3 regions of the Caballeronia sp. LjRoot31 genome follow, and region 3 is predicted to be linked to each of the others. Evidence: predicted binding sites of a transcription regulator. Region 3 holds the regulator's gene; each other region holds the start of a gene.
What was found. The regulator LexA, encoded in region 3, represses DNA repair genes until DNA is damaged. The targets are predictions, from matches to a motif close to ACTGTATNNNNATACAGT.
Positions count from the first base shown of each region.

Region 1: recA (recombinase RecA) is a predicted target of LexA. The motif match lies at 5,913-5,930, and genes of this name have one in related genera.
Region 2: imuA (translesion DNA synthesis-associated protein ImuA) is a predicted target of LexA. The motif match lies at 1,841-1,858, and genes of this name have one in related genera.

Region 1 covers NZ_CAXURX020000001.1:722,501-730,058, reverse strand. The annotation lists gene sucD (succinate--CoA ligase subunit alpha) at 1-713, opposite strand, end outside; gene sucC (ADP-forming succinate--CoA ligase subunit beta) at 851-2,032, opposite strand; gene ACSQ8V_RS03055 (DUF2889 domain-containing protein) at 2,214-2,897, opposite strand; gene recX (recombination regulator RecX) at 3,107-4,738, opposite strand; gene recA (recombinase RecA) at 4,756-5,832, opposite strand; gene ACSQ8V_RS03040 (response regulator) at 6,060-6,803, shown strand; gene ACSQ8V_RS03035 (sensor histidine kinase N-terminal domain-containing protein) at 6,828-7,558, shown strand, end outside.
Region 2 covers NZ_CAXURX020000003.1:824,013-831,570, reverse strand. The annotation lists gene ACSQ8V_RS32500 (DUF4148 domain-containing protein) at 1-101, opposite strand, end outside; gene ACSQ8V_RS32495 (DUF72 domain-containing protein) at 808-1,728, opposite strand; gene imuA (translesion DNA synthesis-associated protein ImuA) at 1,869-2,576, shown strand; gene ACSQ8V_RS32485 (DNA polymerase Y family protein) at 2,506-3,999, shown strand; gene ACSQ8V_RS32480 (error-prone DNA polymerase) at 4,006-7,176, shown strand; gene ACSQ8V_RS32475 (DUF2501 domain-containing protein) at 7,311-7,558, shown strand, end outside.
Region 3 covers NZ_CAXURX020000001.1:1,717,264-1,724,821, reverse strand. The annotation lists gene ACSQ8V_RS07615 (CysB family HTH-type transcriptional regulator) at 1-873, opposite strand, end outside; gene ACSQ8V_RS07610 (sulfate/molybdate ABC transporter ATP-binding protein) at 910-1,968, opposite strand; gene cysW (sulfate ABC transporter permease subunit CysW) at 1,984-2,913, opposite strand; gene cysT (sulfate ABC transporter permease subunit CysT) at 2,910-3,806, opposite strand; gene ACSQ8V_RS07595 (sulfate ABC transporter substrate-binding protein) at 3,975-5,024, opposite strand; gene lexA (transcriptional repressor LexA) at 5,320-5,976, shown strand; gene ACSQ8V_RS07585 (hypothetical protein) at 6,172-6,558, shown strand; gene ACSQ8V_RS07580 (DUF2939 domain-containing protein) at 6,692-7,300, shown strand; gene ACSQ8V_RS07575 (universal stress protein) at 7,448-7,558, opposite strand, start outside.

The DNA.
Region 1 (7,558 bases), 990 kb from region 3:
AAGCCAACCACCGGCTTCTTCATGTTGTCCTTGATCCAGTAAGCGGCGTTCGCTTCGTCCGGGCCACCGATCTCGCCGATCATGATCACGGCGTCCGTGTCGGGATCGTCGTTGAACATCTTCATGACGTCGATGTGCTTCAGACCGTTGATCGGATCGCCGCCAATACCCACTGCCGACGACTGGCCAAGGCCAATAGCTGTCAACTGACCGACGGCTTCATACGTAAGCGTGCCCGAACGCGACACCACGCCGATACGGCCCTTACGGTGGATATGACCCGGCATGATGCCGATCTTCAGTTCGTCCGGCGTGATCGTGCCCGGGCAATTCGGTCCGAGCAGCAGCGTCTTGCGATTTTCGCGACGCATACGGTCCTTGATCTCGAGCATGTCGCGCACGGGAATGCCTTCCGTGATGCAGATGGCGAGATCCAGGTCAGCTTCGACCGCTTCCCAGATTGCAGCAGCGGCGCCAGCCGGCGGCACGTAGATCACCGAAACGGTTGCACCCGTTTCAGCCTTTGCTTCCGCGACGCTTGCGTAGATGGGGATGCCTTCGAAATCTTCGCCGGCGCGCTTCGGGTTCACGCCCGCAACGTACGCTTCACGGCCGTTCGCATACTCGCGGCAAGCGCGGGTGTGGAACTGACCGGTCTTGCCGGTAATACCCTGGGTGATGACCTTGGTGTCTTTGTTGATCAGAATCGACATAGTGTGACCTCTGTTCGTCGACGTCGCCTTTCGCCTGCGCGCCTTGTTTCAAGGCGCGGCGGGCGGGAAGGCGCCGCCTTTCGTATCTGGTGGAACGCTCGTAATCCGGTGTCTGGTTTAACAACCAACAGCCCGGATTATTTGCCCTCGGCGGCTGCGACAACCTTCTGCGCAGCTTCTTCCATGCTGTCGGCCGCGATGATCGGCAAGCCTGAATCCGCCAGCATCTTCTTGCCGAGATCTTCGTTCGTGCCCTTCATGCGCACGACCAGAGGCACCTTCAGCGACACCGCCTTCGACGCTTCGATCACGCCTTCCGCGATCACATCGCAGCGCATGATGCCGCCGAAGATGTTCACGAGGATTGCCTTGAGATTCGGGTTCTTCAACATGATCTTGAAGGCTTCCGTGACCTTCTCGGTCGTAGCGCCGCCGCCCACGTCGAGGAAGTTGGCCGGCTCGCCGCCGAACAGCTTGATCGTGTCCATGGTGGCCATTGCCAGACCGGCGCCGTTCACCAGGCAGCCGATGTTGCCATCGAGCGAGATGTAGGCCAGATCGAACTTCGACGCTTCCACTTCAGCCGGATCTTCTTCGTCGATATCGCGATACGCGACGATGTCCGGGTGACGGAACAGCGCGTTGGCGTCGAAGTTGAACTTGGCGTCCAGTGCGATCACCTTGCCGTCGCCGGTGACGATCAGCGGGTTGATTTCCGCCAGCGATGCGTCCGTTTCCCAGAATGCCTTGTACAGGCCTTGCAGGATCGCGCGCGCTTGCGGGATCGAGCCTTCGGGAATGCCGATCTTGCGCGAGAGGTCGTCGGCGTCTTTGTCCAACAGACCCGTCGCCGGCTCGACGGCGAACTTGTGCAGCAGTTCCGGCGTCTTTTCCGCGACTTCTTCGATGTCCATGCCGCCTTCGCTCGATGCCATCACCACGACTTTTTGCGTGATACGGTCGAGCACGAGGCCGATGTACAGTTCCTTCTTGATGTCCGCGCCTTCTTCGATCAGCAGGCGGTTCACCTTTTGGCCTTCAGGGCCGGTCTGGTGCGTGACGAGTTGCATGCCGAGGATCTGGTTCGAATATTCGCGAACCTGTTCCAGGGTCTTTGCAACCTTCACGCCGCCGCCCTTACCGCGACCGCCAGCGTGAATCTGAGCCTTGACGACCCATACCGGGCCGCCCAGCTCTTCAGCGGCCTTGACCGCATCGTCCACCGAGAACACGGGCTTGCCGCGCGGGACCGCGACGCCGAACTTCCGCAGGATTTCCTTTCCCTGGTACTCGTGAATCTTCATGCGTGATTCCTTCAGTCTGAGAGTTGGATTGAACTTCGATTACGTGGATTAAGGGATTGCTTGGAATGCTTGAATTACGTTGAGCGTTGCTTCCGGCGTCAAAAGTATCCGCGTCCGGAGTCATGCTGATGTTTCCTGGTCGGCCAGTTCTGGGAACCTGCTCTTGCTAATTTCGATTAGTGTCGACTAATTCCGATTAATTTCGCTGAGCCGGCTCCACTTCGCTTCCGGCCTTTTTGGAGTTGTCCTGATCCACTATCCGGTCTGCCGCGCCACGGGGCGCGTGGCCGAACCAGCGCGGATAATATTGCCGAACGGCTTCACCGTCGAAACGCAACGCGTTGCAACGGCCAAGCTGGAATGGAGGTTTGTCGGTTTCTGCTGCTTTGTTTGCTGCTGTGCTTGCTGAACTATCCGATGCTTTGCCGGGCGCGCCGCCTTTTTCGGTGTTCCACACTTCGCCGGCGAATGCCTGGATGGCGGCTGTGGGCAACACGGCGCAAAGTTCAGTGATGTGCGTGCAACCGGTCGTTCCGGCCAGCAAACGGCTGGATTCGCGACGGAAATTTTGCACAAGATTGAGGCCGATGAGCGCGCGGTAAGCGGGGTTCGATGCTGCGCACAGCCCCGCATACGGAGACCACTCGGAAGCCGCTTCGGCGTCGACGATAGTGAACGTTCGGTCGATAGTGATGCGCAGCCAGAGTTCATGGATCGGCAGGCCTTGAGGCCGGACGCCCGCCGCGAGTTTGACGTCGCGCGGCTTTTCATCGGTTAGACAGGCTTCGATATCCCACAAGCCATCTTCACGCTCAAACGCTTCCAATCGAATCGCGCGGCGATGGCGCAACTGTCGGGAAACGGGCGGAGAAAGCGGCATGTGCAGAGGAAGGCCGGAATGGGAAAACGCCAAAATTTTACCATACTGGGCATTTTCAGCCGGACCAAGTTGCCGCGGGGGAGCTTGAGGGGCAATGCGGAGACTTGTGCGGCGGTTTGTTTCGCGTTTGTTTCGATAGGGCCGCGCGCGGTGGGGGATTTCGCTCAGCGCCGGGGTTGGGGTCGTAGCGCCAAAATTTCCGCCGGCGCCTATTCGTCGATATCGATAAATTCGTCGTCGCCAGCTTTCAGCACTTTCACGATCGTCCCGCCGTTGAATCCCCGCGTGGCGAGAAAGCGCGCTTGTTTCGCACGTTCGGCCGGCGTCGTCGGCGGTTCGCCGAATTTCTTGCTCCAGACCTCGCGAGCACGAGTGAGTTCGGTTTTCTTCAACTCGGCGCCAGCGTCCTGAATCAACGTTTCGTCGATACCGTTGCGCTTCAACTCATTCACGATCCGGCTTGTGCCAAGACGAGTGCCCCGCCGATGAACAACGCTCTCCACAAATCGCTCATTCGACAACCACCCTTCTTGTTCAAGCGCGTCGAGCAAGGTATCGAGGGAATCGCCTTCGCCGAGATGCGGCGTCAGCTTGCGCGACAATTCCGTGCGGCTATGTTCACGGCGCGATAAATAACCCAGCGCACGACCGCGTAACGATAATTGCGGCCCCTTTCGCTTGGAATCGCCCGTTGCCGATGACTTTCCGCGTCCGGTAGAGCCGCGCGAATAAACCGGTTCGGCGTTTTGGCTTTCGCTAACTGCATCCGCTGCAGATGGCACGCACTGTTCGAAGGACTCGAATGGATCGGCTACGTCAATGCCTGTTTCTCGCTCGACGCCCGGAGAAATAACTGCAGGTTTCGATTGCGATTTCCGGGCAGCTTTTGCCGGAGCGGCCTGTGATTGAACAAGTGACTGTGCCTGTTCCAGGACCGCCCGAGCGCGCTTTAAGCGTTCCTCGGCATCGACCGCGTCCAATCCAGTTGCCGAATCAGGCTGCGCGGGTTCAAATTGTTGATGGTCGACTTGCGGCGCAACCGCAATGTCGGCGATTTTGGCGCTGTTCTCATCAGCGAGCTTTGCCGGCTTCGGCGAATTACGACGACTGGTTTGTCGATCGGTGGACCGTTCGAAAACATCCACGCCGTCAACAGGCTGAGGCAAAGATTTGCCACGCGTAGTCGAACCGGCTGCTTTGCGCCCCGATAACCCGCCACGTCCAAATTTACTGCGATCACTCGATCGCTCGTATTCAGCCGGGGCCTCTGCCGACGCACTCTTCAAAGATGACCGCGCCGCCCCCCCACCACCGAACGATCCACGCTTCGGATACGCACGATCACTCGACCGTTCGAACACCGGCTCGCTGTCCTGCTGTGTGGTTTCACCCGCTTCCTGCAGACTCGCGGCGATCGCCTCAGCCTTGCTGCTGCCAGACGACAAACTTGAACCGCCGGGTCGCCCAAAGCTGCTTTTCCTGGCGAAGCTACTGTTACCGCTACTGCTACTCCCAGCACTCTTGCCGCTGGAAAACCCGCCACCCTTATTAAACCCACCGCTTCCGCTCTTCTCGCCGGAAACTCCACCGCCCTTCGAGAAGCTGTTTCCAAACGAACGACGCGCCGGAGCAGATCCCTCCACACCGACGCGTTCGCCTGCTGCTGCGCGGTATCGATCGCTGCTTCGTTCGTAGCGGTCGACTCCTTCCTCGGCGCTGAGACTTTCGTCTTCGTCGCTTATGGACTTCGAGCCGTCCGGATCTTCCTTTACGTCCTGCTCCGCGTCACGATTTGAATCGCGACCGGTCTTCGATCCGAACCGGCTCTTGCTGCGCATCATCTTTTACCGCCTAAAACTCATTCTTCTTCATCCGCCACTTCGGCAACACCCGGAGCGATTGCGTCGGCCATTGCATTGACGCCCAGCGACTCGCGAATTCGATTTTCGATTTCACGCGCCATTTCAGGATTCTCACGCAGGAATTCGCGTGCATTGTCCTTACCTTGACCAATCCGTTCGCCGTTATAGCTGTACCAGGCGCCCGCTTTATCGACGAGCTTGGCTTGCACGCCCAAGTCGATGATTTCGCCCTGACGCGAAATACCTTCGCCGTAGAGGATGTCGAAGATGGCTTCGCGGAACGGCGGCGCAACCTTGTTCTTCACCACCTTCACGCGGGTTTCGTTGCCGATCACTTCGTCATTCTTTTTGATCGAGCCAATACGGCGAATATCCAGGCGCACCGATGCGTAGAACTTCAGCGCGTTACCACCCGTGGTGGTTTCCGGATTGCCGAACATCACGCCAATCTTCATGCGGATCTGGTTGATGAAAATCACCAGGCAGTTCGTACGCTTGATCGTGCCGGTCAGCTTGCGCAGCGCCTGCGACATCAAACGTGCTTGCAAACCAGGCAGCGAGTCGCCCATTTCGCCTTCGATTTCAGCCTTCGGCACCAGCGCCGCAACCGAGTCGATCACGATCATGTCGATGGAACCCGAACGCACGAGCGCGTCGCAGATTTCCAGCGCCTGCTCGCCCGTGTCCGGCTGCGAGATCAGCAGGTCCGACGGACTCACGCCAAGCTTTTGCGCGTAACCGATGTCGAGCGCATGTTCCGCGTCAATAAACGCTGCCGTGCCACCGACCTTCTGCATCTCCGCAATCACTTGCAGCGCCAGCGTGGTCTTGCCCGACGATTCCGGACCGTAGATTTCCACCACGCGTCCACGCGGCAAACCGCCGACGCCCAATGCAATATCCAGTCCGAGCGAACCGGTCGAGACCACTTGAATGTCTTCAATGGCTTCGCCAGCGCCGAGCCGCATGATCGACCCCTTGCCGAATTGCTTCTCGATCTGCGCGAGCGCGACGGCCAGCGCCTTGCTCTTCTCTGCAGACATCCCGCCCGGGCCTTTCTTGCTATCTTCCATGAATCGTCCTTTGCTATGATGAACGGCGTCTGGCGCATGCCCTTGGGAGTTTTTTCCCGGCTGGGCGCACTGCTGCAGACACTGTATAAAAAAACAGGTGTTTTTGCAAGTCCGATCGAAGCGCGTAGTTTCAGCGCCACGTTCGACCCCTGCAGGACACCACTACACCTGGAGACCGCCGCGCCGGGCGAATTGCGGTGCCGGCAATGCTTTTTGCGCACACTACGATGCGAATCCTCATTGCCGAAGACGACAGCATACTCGCGGACGGTCTCATTCGATCACTCCGCCAATCGGGCTATGCCGTGGATCACGTGCGGCACGGCGTGGAAGCCGACACTGCCCTTTCGCTCCAGACTTTCGACCTTTTGATCCTCGATCTGGGCCTGCCGATGATGTCCGGCCTGGAGGTCCTGAGACGCCTCAGGGCACGCAATTCCCAGATGCCCGTGCTCATCCTGACGGCCGCCGACAGTGTCGATGAACGCGTCAAGGGCCTCGACCTCGGCGCCGACGACTACATGGCCAAACCGTTCGCGCTGAACGAACTCGAAGCCCGCGTGCGCGCCCTTACCCGACGGGGCGCGGGCGGTGGCCCCACCGTCGTCAAGCATGGCGCGCTCGCGTTCGATCAGGTCGGACGCATTGCGTCTATCAACGACCAGGTGATCGAGTTATCGGCACGCGAACTCGGCGTGCTTGAGGTCCTGTTGCAACGGGTTGGCCGGCTGGTCTCGAAGGAACAACTCGTCAACCACCTTTGCGAGTGGGGTGAGGAAGTCAGCAACAACGCGATCGAAGTCTATGTCCATCGGCTAAGAAAAAAAATCGAGCCCGGCGGCGCGCGGATCATAACCGTTCGCGGGTTAGGCTATAGCCTTGAAAAAGCCGTTGCCGCGGTAGCCGCTTCTGTACCTTCTACCCCGGCAAATACCGACGAGCCTGCCTCGCCCAGCCCGCAGTACAAGTAGCAAGTAACCACGAGTAAACACGCCATGGGCTCGCCAGCATCCCCCGAGCGCGCCGCTCCGGCGTTGCGCGAGCTGTCACCCCTTTCGCCCGATTTGCCCGAAGCCGACCCCGACGCTTCTCGCGACGCGCGTTACGCGAACCCGTTCGCGCCGCCCGACGAGCTCGAGCCCGACGGCGAGCCCGCGCCGCGTTCTCTGTTCGGCGAAATTCTGGACTGGATGCTCGCGCCACTGCTGCTCTTGTGGCCCATGAGTATTGCGGTCACGTATCTGGTTGCCAAGTCGATTGCCAACGGGCCGTTCGACCGCGCGCTTGAGACGGATGCCTACGTGCTCGCGCGGCAGATCGCGCCGGTGAATGGCGTCGCGGAATTGCGGCTGCCGAACGCCACGCGGGACTTCCTGCGCGCGGATAACGTGGACAGCGTGTTTTTCCAGGTCCTGGGGACGCGCGGTGAACTGGTGGGCGGCGACGCCGATATGCCCTTGCCTCATGACGATGATCGGCCACAGCCCGGCATCGTGGAATTTCGTGACGACGTGCTGCGCGGCAACGACATTCGCGTCGCTTATACGACGGTGGAGGCGCCGACGCTCGCTCATCCGGTGCTGGTCCAGGTGGCCGAGACGCTCGATAAACGCAGCCAGTTGGCCAACGACATCATCAAGGGCGTGATCCTGCCGCAGTTCGTGATTTTGCCGTTGGCTATCGTGCTGGTCTGGTTCGGGTTGTCGCGCGGGCTTGCGCCGCTGCA
Region 2 (7,558 bases), on a different contig from region 3:
ACTTCAGCGCGTGTCACGGGAGCATTCGATTGTGCAAAGCTGAGAACCGGAGCGGCCAAGGCACCAGCGGCGAGAGCGAGGCAGATAAGTGCTTTTTTCATGATGGATATTCCTTCAATGAGTGTGATTGATTAACGGGCAACCTTGCCCTGAAACGAATGACGCTGTAGTTGCCGGAGTGCGATGACAAGCCTTGAAATTGCTATTAAATGGCTAATCTTCGTTCCGGTTTCCTTTCTTGGTTAAATCTAAATTACCGCGTTCATGCAGTGGCAAACACATCGGCATTGCTGTTATTCCACGATCGATCAAATAATTTCTTCGAGTTGATGCTGACAGACCTTCGTAAGCCACGACTGGCCGCTTTGGCTCTTGCTTGCATACGACGTATGCATGGCCATCAACTTCTATCTGGCCGCAGTGCAATCTCGGTCACTTGCAATCAGTATCGGCTTTCAAGCTTTGCGCGAGACTGACATCAGCATTACCAAATTGTTATCTTTGGCAGGAGGCAGAAAGACTTGGGGAAAGGGGATGAGGGGCGATTCCGTGCCCGAGCCATCGCGAGGGGAGTGCGAGACGAGGCGGTCGTGCCTTATCGATCGCTCATCGAATCCTGCGCAATTGCTGCAAAAAATTAAATCAGATATGCGAAACGCTTTTTTAAGCACCTGATCAACCCTATGCCGTGACAGAGTGCGCTGTCAGGCTTGGCATGTCCGAGAAGATTTTTCATCGTGAGACGGGTATCGCCTTTGGCGTGCTGGCGCCAGGCGTTTTATCCTGACTCCCATCGTCATTACGATGTCAACCGTCGACTGAATGCGCGACACCCAAAGCCCCCGCCAACTTCAGCGCGTTCCTCTGTCCCTGGTCCTCGTAGTTGGTATTGAAAACCACATGCGTCAGTTCGACCGCTTTTGAAATTTCGATAACCTGGCTGGCGAGTGAATCGATTTCATCATCGTTGTACTCGTATTGAAATCTCGACGACGATGCAACCCCACCTTTGACATTCCACGTGTCCTGATTGCGTCCATGCATACGAATCAACGCCAGCCGCGGATGCGTTGTTTCCCAAATGGCGGGGATGCTGTTACTCGACCCCTGCGGTTCATCCACCACCACATTCACCAGTCCGCGCTCACGTTCCATGGCCAGCGTGGAATCGCGGCGCTTTTCGTCGAACCAGGTCTGGTTGCGAAACTCGACCGCCATGGTGTAGCCGTCCATTGCGCCCATGACGTCCGCGCAGTGCTCGACATGCCGGATGCCGTGGGGATTGCAGATCACCCACGGCGCGAACTGGAAATGCACTGCGCCAAGCTTGCCGGCGACACGAAGCGGCTCGATAGCTTCAAAGTACCGGCACCATAATTCCTGCTGCAACTCGCCCGGCAAATCCTTGTAATACAGGCTCGTCTTGCCGTTTTGTGGCAGGTGCGACTGTATGTCCGGCGGAAACATGTCGCGTGCGGTCTGATGCCCCGTGAACAAGCGGAACGCCTTGATGTTGAACACAAACCCGGGCGGTGTCCGCTCAGCCCACAACACTGAATTTGCAGCGTCAGGCATGGCGTAATAGCTGGAATCGACCTCCACCAAAGGGAACACGGACGCGTAATGACGCAACCGGGCCTCCGCGCTCGAACAGCCGGGCGGATAAAAACGCTTGCACTTGATCAGCGTGGGGTCCGTCCACGACGCTGTGCCGACCAGGATGGTCACCGCGCATTCTCCCTACCATTTCCACTACGTTCAGTCGACATAATTTCTCCCCCGTTTTTCCTCCCCATGTTTAAAAGGGGCAGTTCAGGCTCGATCAAATTCAAGGTAGAGTACTGTACATCCATACAGTTAAATTTACCATGTCAGCCCTGCTCAAGAACGTCGAAGACATCCACCCCGCCTTGTGGCGCGGGTCGCAGCTCGCGCGCGCTCAGGGGCAGACCGTCGACACGGGTTATGCCGTGCTGTCGGCCGAACTGCCGGGTGGCGGCTGGCCCTTGGGAACGCTGATCGAGTTGCTGGTGCAGCAGCCGGGCGTGGGCGAAGTCAGGCTGTTACGCCCGGCGCTCGCCGCCGTGAGCCGCCGCCCTATCGCTTTTGTGCAACCGCCTCATAGTCCAAATTCTCTCGCTTTTGCGTATCTGGGTGTGCCGCTCGACAAGCTGCTCCAGGTGCGCGCATCGAAACTGGCTGACGCATTGTGGTCAGCCGAGCAAATTCTCAAGACGGGCAGTTGTGGCGCGCTTGTCTTCTGGCAGCAATACGCGCGCACGGAATCGCTGCGGCGCCTGCACATGGCCGCGCAATCCTCTGAAACGCTGTTCCTGATGGTGCGCCCGCTCGCGAGCGCGGCGGACTCGTCACCGGCCACATTGAGGCTGTGCGTGCGGCCGGCCGGCGACGGTATTGCTGTCGACATCATCAAGCGCAAAGGCCCGATCCGCGCCGAAAGACTGTCCGTCACCCTGCAACCCTCTCCTGTCCTGCTGAGTCCCCATGCCCGTGTACGTCGGCATACATCTACCCCGGTTGTCGCTGGAAGTGTTCCGTCCACGCTGGTCGCGTAGGCCTGAACATGGCTGCGTCGTCCTCGACCGCGACACGGTTTTTATAGCAGACCCGGGTGCCCGCGAGGCCAGCGTATGCGTAGGCATGAAACGCGGCGGCGTCCTCACGCTCTCGCCCGACACCCTCATGTTCGAGCGCGAGTTGAGCCGAGAAAACGACTTGATGCGCGAGGTAGCTTTTTCGCTGATGAAATTCTCACCCATGGTCGCGCTCTGCGATGAGGAAACCATTGTTATCGACGTGACGGCGAGCTTGCGGCTCTTCGGCGGCATCGTGCGGCTGTGTCATCAGATGCGGAACATTGTCGATGCCATCGGCGTCACGGCGCGCCTGAGCACAGCGCCGACCGGCCAGGGCGCGTGGCTGCTGGCCAAAAGCGCCCGGAACGCTCACCTCGGCAAGCGGCGCGTGCTGAAAATGGATTCGCTCGAACGCAAGCTCGGGACGCTGCCGTTCCAGGCCGCGCCGGAAGTGCGGGCTTTCACGGACTGGTTCAACGGGCTGGGTTGCAAGACGCTGAACGACATTCGCCGCCTGCCGCGTGCGGGTCTGAAAAAACGCTGTGGCGTCGCGCTGCTGGACTCGCTCGATCGCGCGTATGGACTCGCGCCCGAGCTCCATGAATGGCTGGCCGTGCCGCCCGCTTTCAGCGCGCGCATCGAGTTGCCCGATCGTATCGAACATGCGGAAGCCATGTTGTTTTCAGCGCGCCGGCTGATCGTGCAACTGTGCGGCTGGCTGAGCGCGCAGCAACTGGCGCTCACGCACGCCACGCTCACGCTGGAACACGAGCGCGGCCGCGATGCCATCGACCCCACCGTTATCCAGATCGCTCTCGCCGAACCCACCTGGCACGAAGAACATCTGCTGCGCTTGTTCAAGGAGCGGCTTGGCCGCACGGAACTCGTGGCGCCGGTGATCGCCATGCGTCTGAGCGCCGCAAAAATACAGCCTGCGGAACCCCCTACCGAGACGCTTTTTCCCGAACCCGGCGGTTCGCCTGAAGACCATAACCGCTTATTGGAATTGCTGGTTGCGCGATTGGGCGCCGAGAACGTGCTGCGTGCGGCGCCTTCATCGGATTACCGGCCTGAACAGGCGAATCGATGGATCTCCGTCACCGACACCACCCATCCTCAAAAGCTTGAAGCCGTGCCGTCCGATCTGCCGCGCCCGACGTGGCTGCTTGAAAAGCCGCTGCAACTGATGATGAAAAGCCATCGGCCGTTCTATGGGTCGTCGCTGAAACTGGTGTCGCCGGCTGAGCGCATCGAGGCGGGATGGTTCGACGGCGGTTTGACAAGCCGTGATTATTTCGTCGCGCAAGCCAGCGATCAAAGTTGCTACTGGATTTATCGCGAGCGGCCCGGGAGTGCCGAGGCCGAAGATCCGCGCTGGTTTCTCCACGGTCTGTTTGGATGATGTGCCGTGGATACGACCTTCTCCATGCTGCCCGCGTATGCGGAGCTTTTCGCGTTTTCCAACTTCACGTTTCTTCACGGGGCATCGCGTGGAGAGGAGCTGGTCGCGCGGGCGGCGCAACTGAGTTATGCCGGTCTGGCAATCACCGATGAATGCTCGCTCGCGGGTGTCGTACGCGCGCATGTGGAGGCGAAGAAGCTGAATTTTCCGCTTGTGATCGGCTCGTATTTCAAGCTCGTCAATGCGGATCTTTCGCCAGCCTTCGGACTCATTTTGCTGGCGACGAACCGCAATGGATACGGCAATCTGTCGGAGCTCATCACCATTGCCCGCATGCGGTCGAAAAAAGGCGCGTACCTGCTCACGCCGAATGATCTGGCACGACCCGATAAAGAGTTCGCCCATCTGCGTGGCATGCCGGATTGCCTCGCGATCCTCGTGCCCGATTTCCCCGCTATCCCCGCAAAACAGGCTGCGCTCGATGCCCAGATCGAATGGCTCGACACCACGTTTCCTCAGCGCGCGTGGGTTGGGTTGACGCTGCACCAGCGCGCGCTCGATGACATACATCGGGGAACCGTCGAGCATGTGGCCGCGTTTCACAAAGTGCCCGTGGTGGCGACCGGCAACGTGGTGATGCACGTGCGTTCGCGAAAGCCGCTGCAGGACACCATGACGGCAATTCGTATCGGCAAGCCGGTGTCGGAATGTGGTTACGATCTCGCTCCGAACGCCGAGCAACATCTGCGCTCCAGGTTGCGGCTCGCGAATCTCTATCCGGAATACACGCTTGGCGAAACGCTCAATGTGCTCACGCGCTGCACGTTTTCACTCGATGAATTGCACTACGAGTATCCGGACGAAATCGTGCCGGAGGGATATACCCACGCTGCTTATTTGCGGCAGGAAACCTATGTTGGCGCGCATCGGCGTTTTCCACTCGGCATTGAGCACAAGGTGCAGGCTCAGATAGAACATGAACTCGAGTTGATCGAGCATATGAAATACGAGGCGTACTTTCTCACCGTCTATGACCTCGTTCGTTTTGCCCGCCGCGAAAATATCCTTTGCCAGGGACGCGGTTCCGCCGCCAACTCTGCCGTGTGTTATTGCCTCGGTGTTACTGAAGTAGACCCGGCGAGCAGCAACATGCTGTTTGAGCGATTTATCAGCAAGGAGCGCGGTGAACCGCCGGATATCGATGTCGACTTCGAACATCAGCGGCGCGAGGAAGTGATCCAGTACATCTATCGTAAATATGGTCGTGATCGCACGGCGATTGCGGCGGCGGTGTCGACGTATCGGCCGCGTGGTGCATTGCGTGAAACGGGCAAGGCGCTGGGGGTCGATCCGCAGATTGTGGATCGCGTCGCGAAGTCGCATCAGTGGTTCGATAACGGTCAGGACCTGCTGCAACGCTTCACCGAATCCGGGCTCGATCCGGAGAATGCGTTGATTCAGTCGTGGGCGTCGCTGGCCGCGCAATTGCTGAATTTTCCGAGGCACCTGTCGCAGCATTCGGGTGGTTTTGTGATCAGCCGGGAGAAACTCACGCGGCTGGTTCCTGTCGAAAATGCGGCTATGCCGGATCGCAGCGTGATCCAGTGGGACAAGGACGATCTGGAAGCGCTGGGGCTTTTAAAAGTCGATGTGCTCGCGCTCGGCATGCTCTCGGCCATTCGACGCACGCTCGATATGGTTTCGGAGAAGTACGGCGAGCGCTTCGAGATGCAGGACATTCCGCGTGACGATGAAGCCACCTACGAGATGATCTCGCAGGCGGACACGATCGGCGTGTTCCAGATTGAATCGCGTGCGCAGATGTCGATGTTGCCGCGACTGCGGCCGAAGAAGTTTTACGATCTGGTGATCGAAGTCGCGATCGTGCGGCCCGGTCCGATTCAGGGCGGCGCAGTGCATCCGTATTTGCGACGGCGTCAGGGTTTGGAGCCGGTGAGTTTTCCAAACGACGACCTGCGGGTCGCACTCGACAGAACCTTGGGCGTGCCGATCTTTCAGGAACAGGTCATGCAGATCGCAATGATCGCCGCCGATTTCACTGCCGGTGAAGCCGATGAATTGCGCCGCGCGATGGCCGCCTGGAAACGCAAAGGCGGACTGGAGAAATACTACGATCGCATTGTGAGTGGCATGACCAGGAACGGTTATAAAAAGGACTTTGCAGACGCCATATTCGAGCAGATCAAGGGCTTCGGTGAATATGGTTTTCCTGAAAGCCATGCGGCGAGTTTCGCGCTGCTTGTGTATATCAGCAGTTGGTTGAAACGGCATGAACCGGCGGCGTTTCTTGCGGCCATGCTGAATTCGCAACCGATGGGTTTCTACTCCCCGTCGCAACTCGTGCAGGACGCGAAGCGCCATGGCGTAGTCGTGTTTCCCGCTGACGTGACGGTGAGCGGCTGGGATTCGGTGCTTGAATACCCGGATGAACGTCGGGGCGATGACAGCAGGCCTGCGGTGCGGCTGGGGTTATCGCTGCTTCGCGGGATGCGGGATGGTGCGGCTGAGCGTATTGGAACTGCCCGTTGTGTGCGTCAGTTCGAGAGCGTGGGAGACCTCGCGCAACGGGCGCAACTTGACCGGCATGATCTGCAGGCGCTGGCTGCCGCCAATGCGTTGACTTCGCTCGCGGGTAATCGACGGGAAGCGTTATGGCAATCCGTGGCCGCAGTGCCCGACAAGGACCTGCTCAACGATGCACGCGTGGAAGATGTCACGCCGCTGCTCGGCGCGCCCTCTGAGGCCGACGATATTATCAGCGACTACAAGGCTACGGGGCTGTCTCTCGGACGTCATCCGCTTGAACTGCTGCGGCCGGCGTTGCTTGAGCATCGGTTGATGTCGGCGGCTACGTTGCGTAGTTACAGGAACGGGCGATTAGCGCGCGGGTGCGGACTCGTGACCGTGCGCCAACGGCCTGGAACGGCGAAGGGCGTGATGTTCGTTACGATCGAAGATGAGACGGGTAATGTTAACGTGATCGTATGGCCTAGTCTGCTGGAGAAACAGCGCCGCGAGGCGCTCGGTTCAACGTTGCTCGCCGTGTACGGTACGTGGCAATGCGAGGGCGAGGTTCGACATCTCGTCGCGCAACGACTGGTGGATATGTCGTATCTGCTGGGTGGGCTGACGAGCGTGAGCCGGGACTTTCATTGATTTTTTCTGATCTTCTTTTATCATCAGCACTCCATCTAAATTGTTTTATCTCAAGCCGGGGGCGTTCTTATTCAACGTCTTGCTTGAAACGCACTATATTAGAGGCTGGTTTTAGTCACCGAAGGAGTCTGAGTATGAAAGTCCGCATGTATCGCAGCACCGTTGCAGGCATTGCAATTGCAATGTTGTTACCTATTTCAGCCGCTCATGCACAGCTTGGCAATTTGTTGAAGGGAGGCGGATCCGATGCGTCATCGTCCAGCGGGCTCAGCAGCCTGGGGAGCATGAGCGGTATGACCAGCGGGTTGACCGGGTCATCGCTGACATCGGGTAGTACCAGCAATGTTGCGGGTGTGCTGCAGTTTTGTATCAAGAACAACTA
Region 3 (7,558 bases):
GAACATCTCGATCAGCCTGTACGCATACGCCCGCAGGAAAGCACCCTTCCTCAAGCCCACGCGCGTGGTGCTGGCTTCGAACAGATGTTGCGTGTCGAGCGCGACGAGTTCGGTATCGCGTTTTTCGTCGAAGGCCATCGCCGCCACGATGCCGATGCCCATGCCCAGTTCCACATACGTCTTGATCACATCGGCATCGATAGCGGTCAGCACCACGTCCGGCAGCGCGCCCGCTTTCGCAAACGCCTGATCGACATGCGAACGGCCGGTGAAATCGTGGTCATACGTGACGATCGGATATTCGGCGATCTCATCGAGCGTGATGTTCTCGCGGCCGACCAGCGGATGCCCCTTTGGCACGACCACCGTGTGGTGCCACGAATAGCACGGGAACGTGACGATATCCGGGTACCTGTCGAGCGCTTCCGTCGAAATGCCGATGTCCGCCTCGCCGTTGATGATCATTTGCGCGATCTGCTGCGGACTGCCCTGACGTAGCGCGAGATGAACCTTCGGGAATACCTCGGTGAACTGGCGGATCACCTTGGGCAGCGCGTAACGCGCCTGCGTGTGGGTGGTCGCCACCACCAGATGGCCGTTGTCCTGATCGGCGAACTGGCGGGCGACGCGGCGGAGGTTCTCGGCATCGAGCAGCATGCGCTCGATCACCTGATGCACTTCCTTGCCCGGCTCGGTCAGGCCTGTGAGCCGCTTGCCGCGTCGAATGAAGATATCGACGCCGAGTTCGTCCTCAAGGTCCTTGATTTGCTTCGACACACCCGATTGCGACGTATAAAGCACGTTCGCGACTTCGGTCAGATTCATGTTCTGCCGGACGGCTTCACGTACGAAACGCAATTGCTGGAAGTTCATGTCAGCCTCTCTCTTCAGTATGCTTATTCAATAAGCTCAATGCGCCGGGAACACACGCAGAACACGCGGCACGGCGGTCACGCCATCGCCGATATTCAGATTTAATCCACGCCAGGTTTCGCGATCCAGTTCCGCTTCCAGCACGTTGCCTTCAGCGCCTTCCAGATCCACGCGCACCGAACCGCCGAGCGTCACGACACGGCGGACATCGACCACGATGCCATCGCGATGACCCGACGCCGTCGGGAAGAGCGTCAGGTCGTGCGGCCGGACGTAAGCCACCGCCGGACCCGCGAAATTCGCAACGGTCGGAATCGGCTGCGCAGCGCCTTGCGCCACAAAACCGTTCGCATCCACGCTGCCCCTGAGCCGGTTTGCCGCGCCGAGAAACTCGTACACAAACGATGTCTGCGGATGATCATAGACGTCTTGCGGACTGCCGACCTGCTCCACATGTCCACGATTGAGCACCACGATCCGATCCGCGACTTCAAGCGCCTCTTCCTGATCGTGCGTGACGAAAATAGTCGAGATATGCAGGTCGTCGTGCAGACGCCGCAGCCAGCTACGCAGCTCCTTGCGAACCTTGGCATCGAGTGCGCCGAACGGTTCGTCGAGCAGCAGCACCTTCGGTTCGACAGCAAGCGCCCGGGCCAGCGCGATCCGCTGCCGCTGCCCACCGGAAAGCTCAGATGGAAACCGTTGCGCCAGCCAGTCAAGCTGCACGAGCTTCAGCAATTCATGCACTTTCTCGCGGATCACCGCTTCGGACGGCCGTTCCTTGCGCGGTTTCACGCGCAGGCCGAACGCCACGTTCTCGAACACGGTCATGTGACGGAACAGCGCGTAATGCTGGAACACGAAACCGACCTGCCGTTCCCGCGCACCCACGGCCGCCACGTCCTCGCCGTTCAGCACGACCGAACCGGCGTCCGCGTATTCCAGCCCCGCGATCACGCGCAGCAGCGTGGTCTTGCCACAGCCCGACGGTCCGAGCAGCGCGACGAGTTCGCCCGACGGGAAGTCGAGCGAGACGTTGTCCAGCGCGGCGAAATCGCCGAAGCGTTTCTGCAAATTGCGAACAATGATGCTCATGGTGATTTTCGCCTTCTAGTTCTGGAGTGACGCGACCGGCAACTCAGCGGGTTGCGCCTGCACTGCTTCAATCGATTGCGACATGCGGCGCTCGGCAAGCAGCTTCAGGCCGAGCGTGACGAGCGCGAGCAGCGCAAGCAGCGACGCCACGGCGAACGCCGCCGAAAAGTTGTATTCGTTGTAGAGAATTTCTACATGCAGCGGCATGGTGTCGGTTTGTCCGCGAATATGGCCCGATACCACCGATACCGCGCCGAACTCGCCCATCGCACGTGCATTGCAGAGAATCACGCCATACAGCAAACCCCATTTCACGTTCGGCAGCGTCACGCGGCGGAAGATCTGCCAGCCCGACGCGCCGAGTACATGCGCGGCTTCTTCTTCGTCGTTGCCTTGCGCCTGCATCAGCGGGATCAGCTCGCGTGCGACAAAGGGGAACGTGACGAAGATAGTGGCGAGCACAATGCCGGGCACCGCGAAGATGATCTGCACGTCGTGGTCGATGAGCCAGGGACCGAACCAGCCTTGCGCGCCGAACATCAGCACGTAGATCAGGCCCGAGACGACCGGTGACACCGAAAACGGCAAGTCGATCAGCGTCGTGAGGAAGGCTTTGCCGCGGAATTCGAACTTCGCGATAGACCAGGACGCCGTCAACCCGAACACCACGTTCAGCGGCACCGCAATCGCGGCGACGATCAGCGTGAGCTTGATGGCGGACCACGCGTCGGGATCTTTCAGCGAATCGAAGTAATAGTCCACGCCCTTCGCGAACGCTTGTGCAAACACGGCGACGAGCGGAACCACAAGAAACAGCGCCAGGAAAATCAGCGCGATGGCCGTCAGGATCCAGCGCACGGCGCGCGGTTCGGTAACCGGATCAAGCTTGTGCTCAGTCACACGGGCCGTGGTCACATCCACAGTTTTCTGGTTGACGGCGCTCATGCTTTCGCCCCGTCAATATGCAATGCACCGGCCGAAGCAGGCGCAGGACCTGCGCCACCGCGGCTCGTGCGCCGTTGCAGGAACCATTGCAGCGTGTTGATCAGCAGCAGCATCAGGAACGATACACACAGCATCACCACGGCGATCGCGGTCGCCCCGGCGTAGTCGTATTGTTCGAGCTTCGTGATAATCAGCAGCGACGTGATTTCGGACTTCATCGGCACATTGCCTGCGATGAAAATCACCGACCCGTATTCGCCCAAGGCACGCGCAAACGCAAGCGCGAAACCGGTCAGGATCGCGGGAAACAGCGACGGCAGCACCACGCGGCGAAACGTCAGCCAGCGCGTGGCGCCAAGGCACGCGGCCGCTTCTTCCTGCTCCCGCTCGAAATCTTCCAGCACGGGTTGCACGGTGCGCACGACGAACGGCAGGCCGATAAACGTCAGCGCCACGAGCACGCCCAACGGCGTGAACGCCACCTTGATCCCAAGCGGCGCGAGAAACTGTCCGATCCAGCCATTCGGCGCATACACCGCGGCGAGCGCGATGCCGGCCACGGAAGTCGGCAATGCAAACGGCAGATCGACGACTGCATCCACCACGCGCTTGAACGGGAACGTGTAGCGCACGAGCACCCACGCCACTAGGAAGCCGAACACGGCGTTGATCAGCGCGCCACCGAGGGCAGCGGTAAACGTCAGTCGATACGACGCCAGCACGCGCGGCGACGTGACCGCGCGTACGAACGTCGCCCAGTCGAGCGTGGCCGTCTTGGCGAAGGTCGCGGCGAGCGGAATCAGCACCACGAGGCTCAAATACGCCACCGTGATGCCGAGCGTCAGGCCGAAGCCCGGCAGTGCGCTGGGCTTGCGGAAAGTGAAAGTCGTCATGCGTGAATCATCCAGTTCCGCCGCGCCGCGGGGACGGCGCTTCGGGGTCGAGCTTCGGGTTGGTTTCATGGCCGTCTATGCGGCCATCGTGTTATTTCAGCCTTCTTTTACGACTACAGCACCGCGAGCGCATAAGCGCCGGCAGTGCTGCCCTTCATGCCGCCGTGCTTACTGCGGCTGATAGATCGAATCGAACACGCCGCCATCGGCGAAATGCGTCTTTTGTGCGTTGGTCCAGCCACCGAACGAGTCGTCGATGGTGTAGAGCTTGATCTTCGGGAACTGCTTCGTCAGCGCAGCGGGAACAGCTGTGGAACGCGGCCGATAGAAGTTGCGTGCCGCGATTTCCTGGCCCTCCTCGCTATACAAATATTTGAGGTACGCCTCGGCCAGCTTGCGGTCGCCATGACGATCCACGACCTTGTCGACTACCGCGACCGGCGGCTCTGCCAGGATGCTCACCGAAGGCACGACGATCTCGAACTTGTCCGAACCGAATTCCTTCAATGACAAGAACGCCTCGTTTTCCCACGCTATCAGCACGTCACCCTGTCCGCGCTGCACGAAGCTGGTGGTCGCGCCCCGCGCGCCCGAATCCAGCACGCCGGCGTTCTTATAGAGCTTGGTTACGAAGTCCTTGGCGGTCGTCGCGTTGCCGCCCGGCAGATGTTCTGCATAGGCCCACGCTGCGAGGTAATTCCAGCGCGCGCCGCCGGATGTCTTCGGATTCGGCGTCACGATGGACACGCCCGGCTTGAGCAGGTCCGGCCAGTCCTTGATCTGCTTCGGGTTGCCTTTGCGAACGAGAAACACGATGGTCGATGTATACGGCGACGCGTTGTCCGGCAAGCGCTTCTGCCAGTCCTGGCTAACCAGCCCCTTGGCTGCGAGCGCATCAATGTCATAGGCCAGCGCCAGCGTCACCACATCTGCCTGCAAACCGTCGAGAACCGAGCGAGCCTGACCACCGGAGCCGCCGTGCGATTGCTTGAATGTGACGGTCTCTCCGGTTTCAGCCTTCCATTTCTTGCCGAAAGCCTGATTGAACTCCTGGTACAACTCACGCGTCGGGTCATACGACACGTTCAGGAACGACGTGTCGGCGTGCGCTTGCGCGATCATGCCCGCGGTCATCCCGGTCACCGACGCTGCCCCGATCACCGCCGTGGCAAACAGCTTCCTTGCACGTGCGCCCCACCTCGAATTCTGACTCAGCATTACCCCGTTCCCCGTCTTATGTGGTTTGAGCAGCCGAGTCTATCGACGAGCTTTCATTATTAAAAATAATTGTTATTCATTCTTTTAGATCAAAAAGTGCTAATGACGGCTGGAAGCGGCGTTGCGGCCATCAAACAGCCGTTGGAGCACCCTGTTTACAGGCTCTGTATGGTTCTGACGACGTCGAACTTAAAGTAAAGCTTGAAAAGCGCTGAATACTGTATAAAACTACAGGCATCTGTTCATCCATACAGTGGACGACCAGCCATACAAGGGGCAAAAGCACGTGACCAAAATGAGCAAACTGACTGCGCGGCAGCAAGAGGTTTTCGAACTGATCCAGCGCGCGATCGAACGCACGGGGTTTCCGCCCACGCGCGCCGAGATCGCAGCCGAACTTGGTTTTAGCTCCGCTAATTCCGCCGAAGAGCATCTTCGGGCGCTGGCGCGTAAAGGGGTGATCGAACTGGCGGCGGGTTCATCGCGCGGCATTCGTTTGCTGACCAATGGCGGCCTCGACGAAGGGCCTCATCAGTTCACGTTGCCCCATGCCAGCATCATGCAATTGTCCTTGCCGCTGGTCGGGCGCGTGGCGGCCGGCAGTCCGATCCTCGCGCAGGAACACATCTCCAAGCATTACGCCTGCGACCCGGCGCTGTTCTCCAGCAAACCGGACTATCTGTTGAAGGTGCGCGGTCTTTCCATGCGCGACGCAGGGATCTTCGACGGTGATCTGCTCGCTGTGCAGAAGAAAAACGAGGCTAAGGACGGGCAGATCGTCGTGGCGCGACTTGGCGACGACGTCACGGTCAAACGGTGGAAACGTCGTCCAGATGGCGTTGAACTGATCGCTGAAAATCCTGATTACGAGAACATCTTCGTCGCGTCAGGCAGCGACGACTTTGCGCTGGAAGGTATTGCGGTCGGGTTGATTCGTTCCGGCGAGCTTTGATTTCTGCAAGGTTTTCAGCTTCTGCTTTGATGTCTGCTTGTTGATTTCTGATTTGCAGGGCGGCGGGGTTTCCGGGTATTCCGGGTGTTCCCCGGCCGCACTGCACTTGAATTCCGGCCCTATAAAGCGTGACGGACATCGCACTCGCGATGAACCGGTGCGCGTCCTATTGTCATCGGTCATCGGAGAAACATCATGGAACGATTCGCCCGGTTGTTTTCTGCTTCTTTTTTATCCGCATCGTTCGCGCCGACAGCACGTGCACCCCTGTCGTTTCGGCAATTCCGCGAGTTCGGCCGTTTGCGGCATCTGCGCTCGCTGATCTCCTGCAAGACACCGAAGCCAGCAGACACCCCCGATCTCTTCGACGAACTGCCCGTCCTGCCCTCGCGGCAGCCGGCGTTCGCCCGGGTATCGCTGAGTGCATCGGTGCATACGCAGGCCGAGCAACGCGCGCCGGTGCGAGTGTATCGCGGTGAATCGCGGGTCATCATGGTCGGCAATATTGAAGCGGTGTCGCGCATGATCGACCGTTGTATCGACGAGGAGCGGGCCGGCGTTGAAGGCGGATTGCTCGCCTGATTTTTTCGAAGCAATGAGATTCGCGGGGATAATTCTGGCGCTGTTGCGGTCCATCCAGGGGTTGAGGCTTCTTTGGCCTCTGCTCTTGCATTCGAGCCGCATCCACCTCATCAGCCCAAAGGCGCCTTAGCGTATGTCCCTGTCCCGTACCAGCAAGTCCGTTGTTATTACGTTGTTGGTTGTTGTCGTCGTGGCAGTGCTCGGTGCGATCTATGCGTCGCCGTACATCGCGCTCGACCGGTTGAAACGCGCCACCGACGCCCGTGACGCTCAAACTGTGAATCAGTACGTCGACTTTCCGCTGCTGCGTGAAAGCCTGAAGGACCAGGTCGGTCAGTTGTTGACCCGAAAGATCGACATACAGAGGAGCGGCAATCCGTTAGCGATGATCGGCGCCATGATTGGCGCGGCGCTAATCGGCCCGCTGGTCGATTCGTATGCAACGCCAGACGGCGTGGCGGCTATTCTCAATGGCATACCGCCACGGGGCGATCCGGGCGAGAAACCGCCGGTTCCGTCCGAGGCGAGCGGCGCTGTTGTCGCTACCCCGGGAGCCGCGCCCGTCGTAGCTTCACCGTCCGCACCGAAACCGCCGCCGCAAACCACGGCGGGGTATCGAAGTTTCGATACTTTCGCGGTGAATTACCAGCATGGAACCGGCGACGCACGCTATTCGGCCATTCTCCGGCGCTACGGGTTGTTCTCGTGGAAACTGGTCGCGGTGGAGTTGAACGACGGCTAGGCGAACCATCAACTTTCCCGCAATAACAACGGGACTATCCGCCCAATTGCTGCTGCCTAGCGGCTGGCTGGCCGGCTGCTTGGCGACTTGCTGGTTGAAAGCGGCACCAGCTTAGCCGCTTTCAACCTCAGCAAACCCGTCGCAGCATCAAACACTGGCCTCGGCTTTCGCGGGCATCGCCGCATGCGCGGCGTCTTCCTGCTCAGCTGATGTACCCGTCGGCGACACCGCCACCAAAATGCTGCAAGACACCCGATC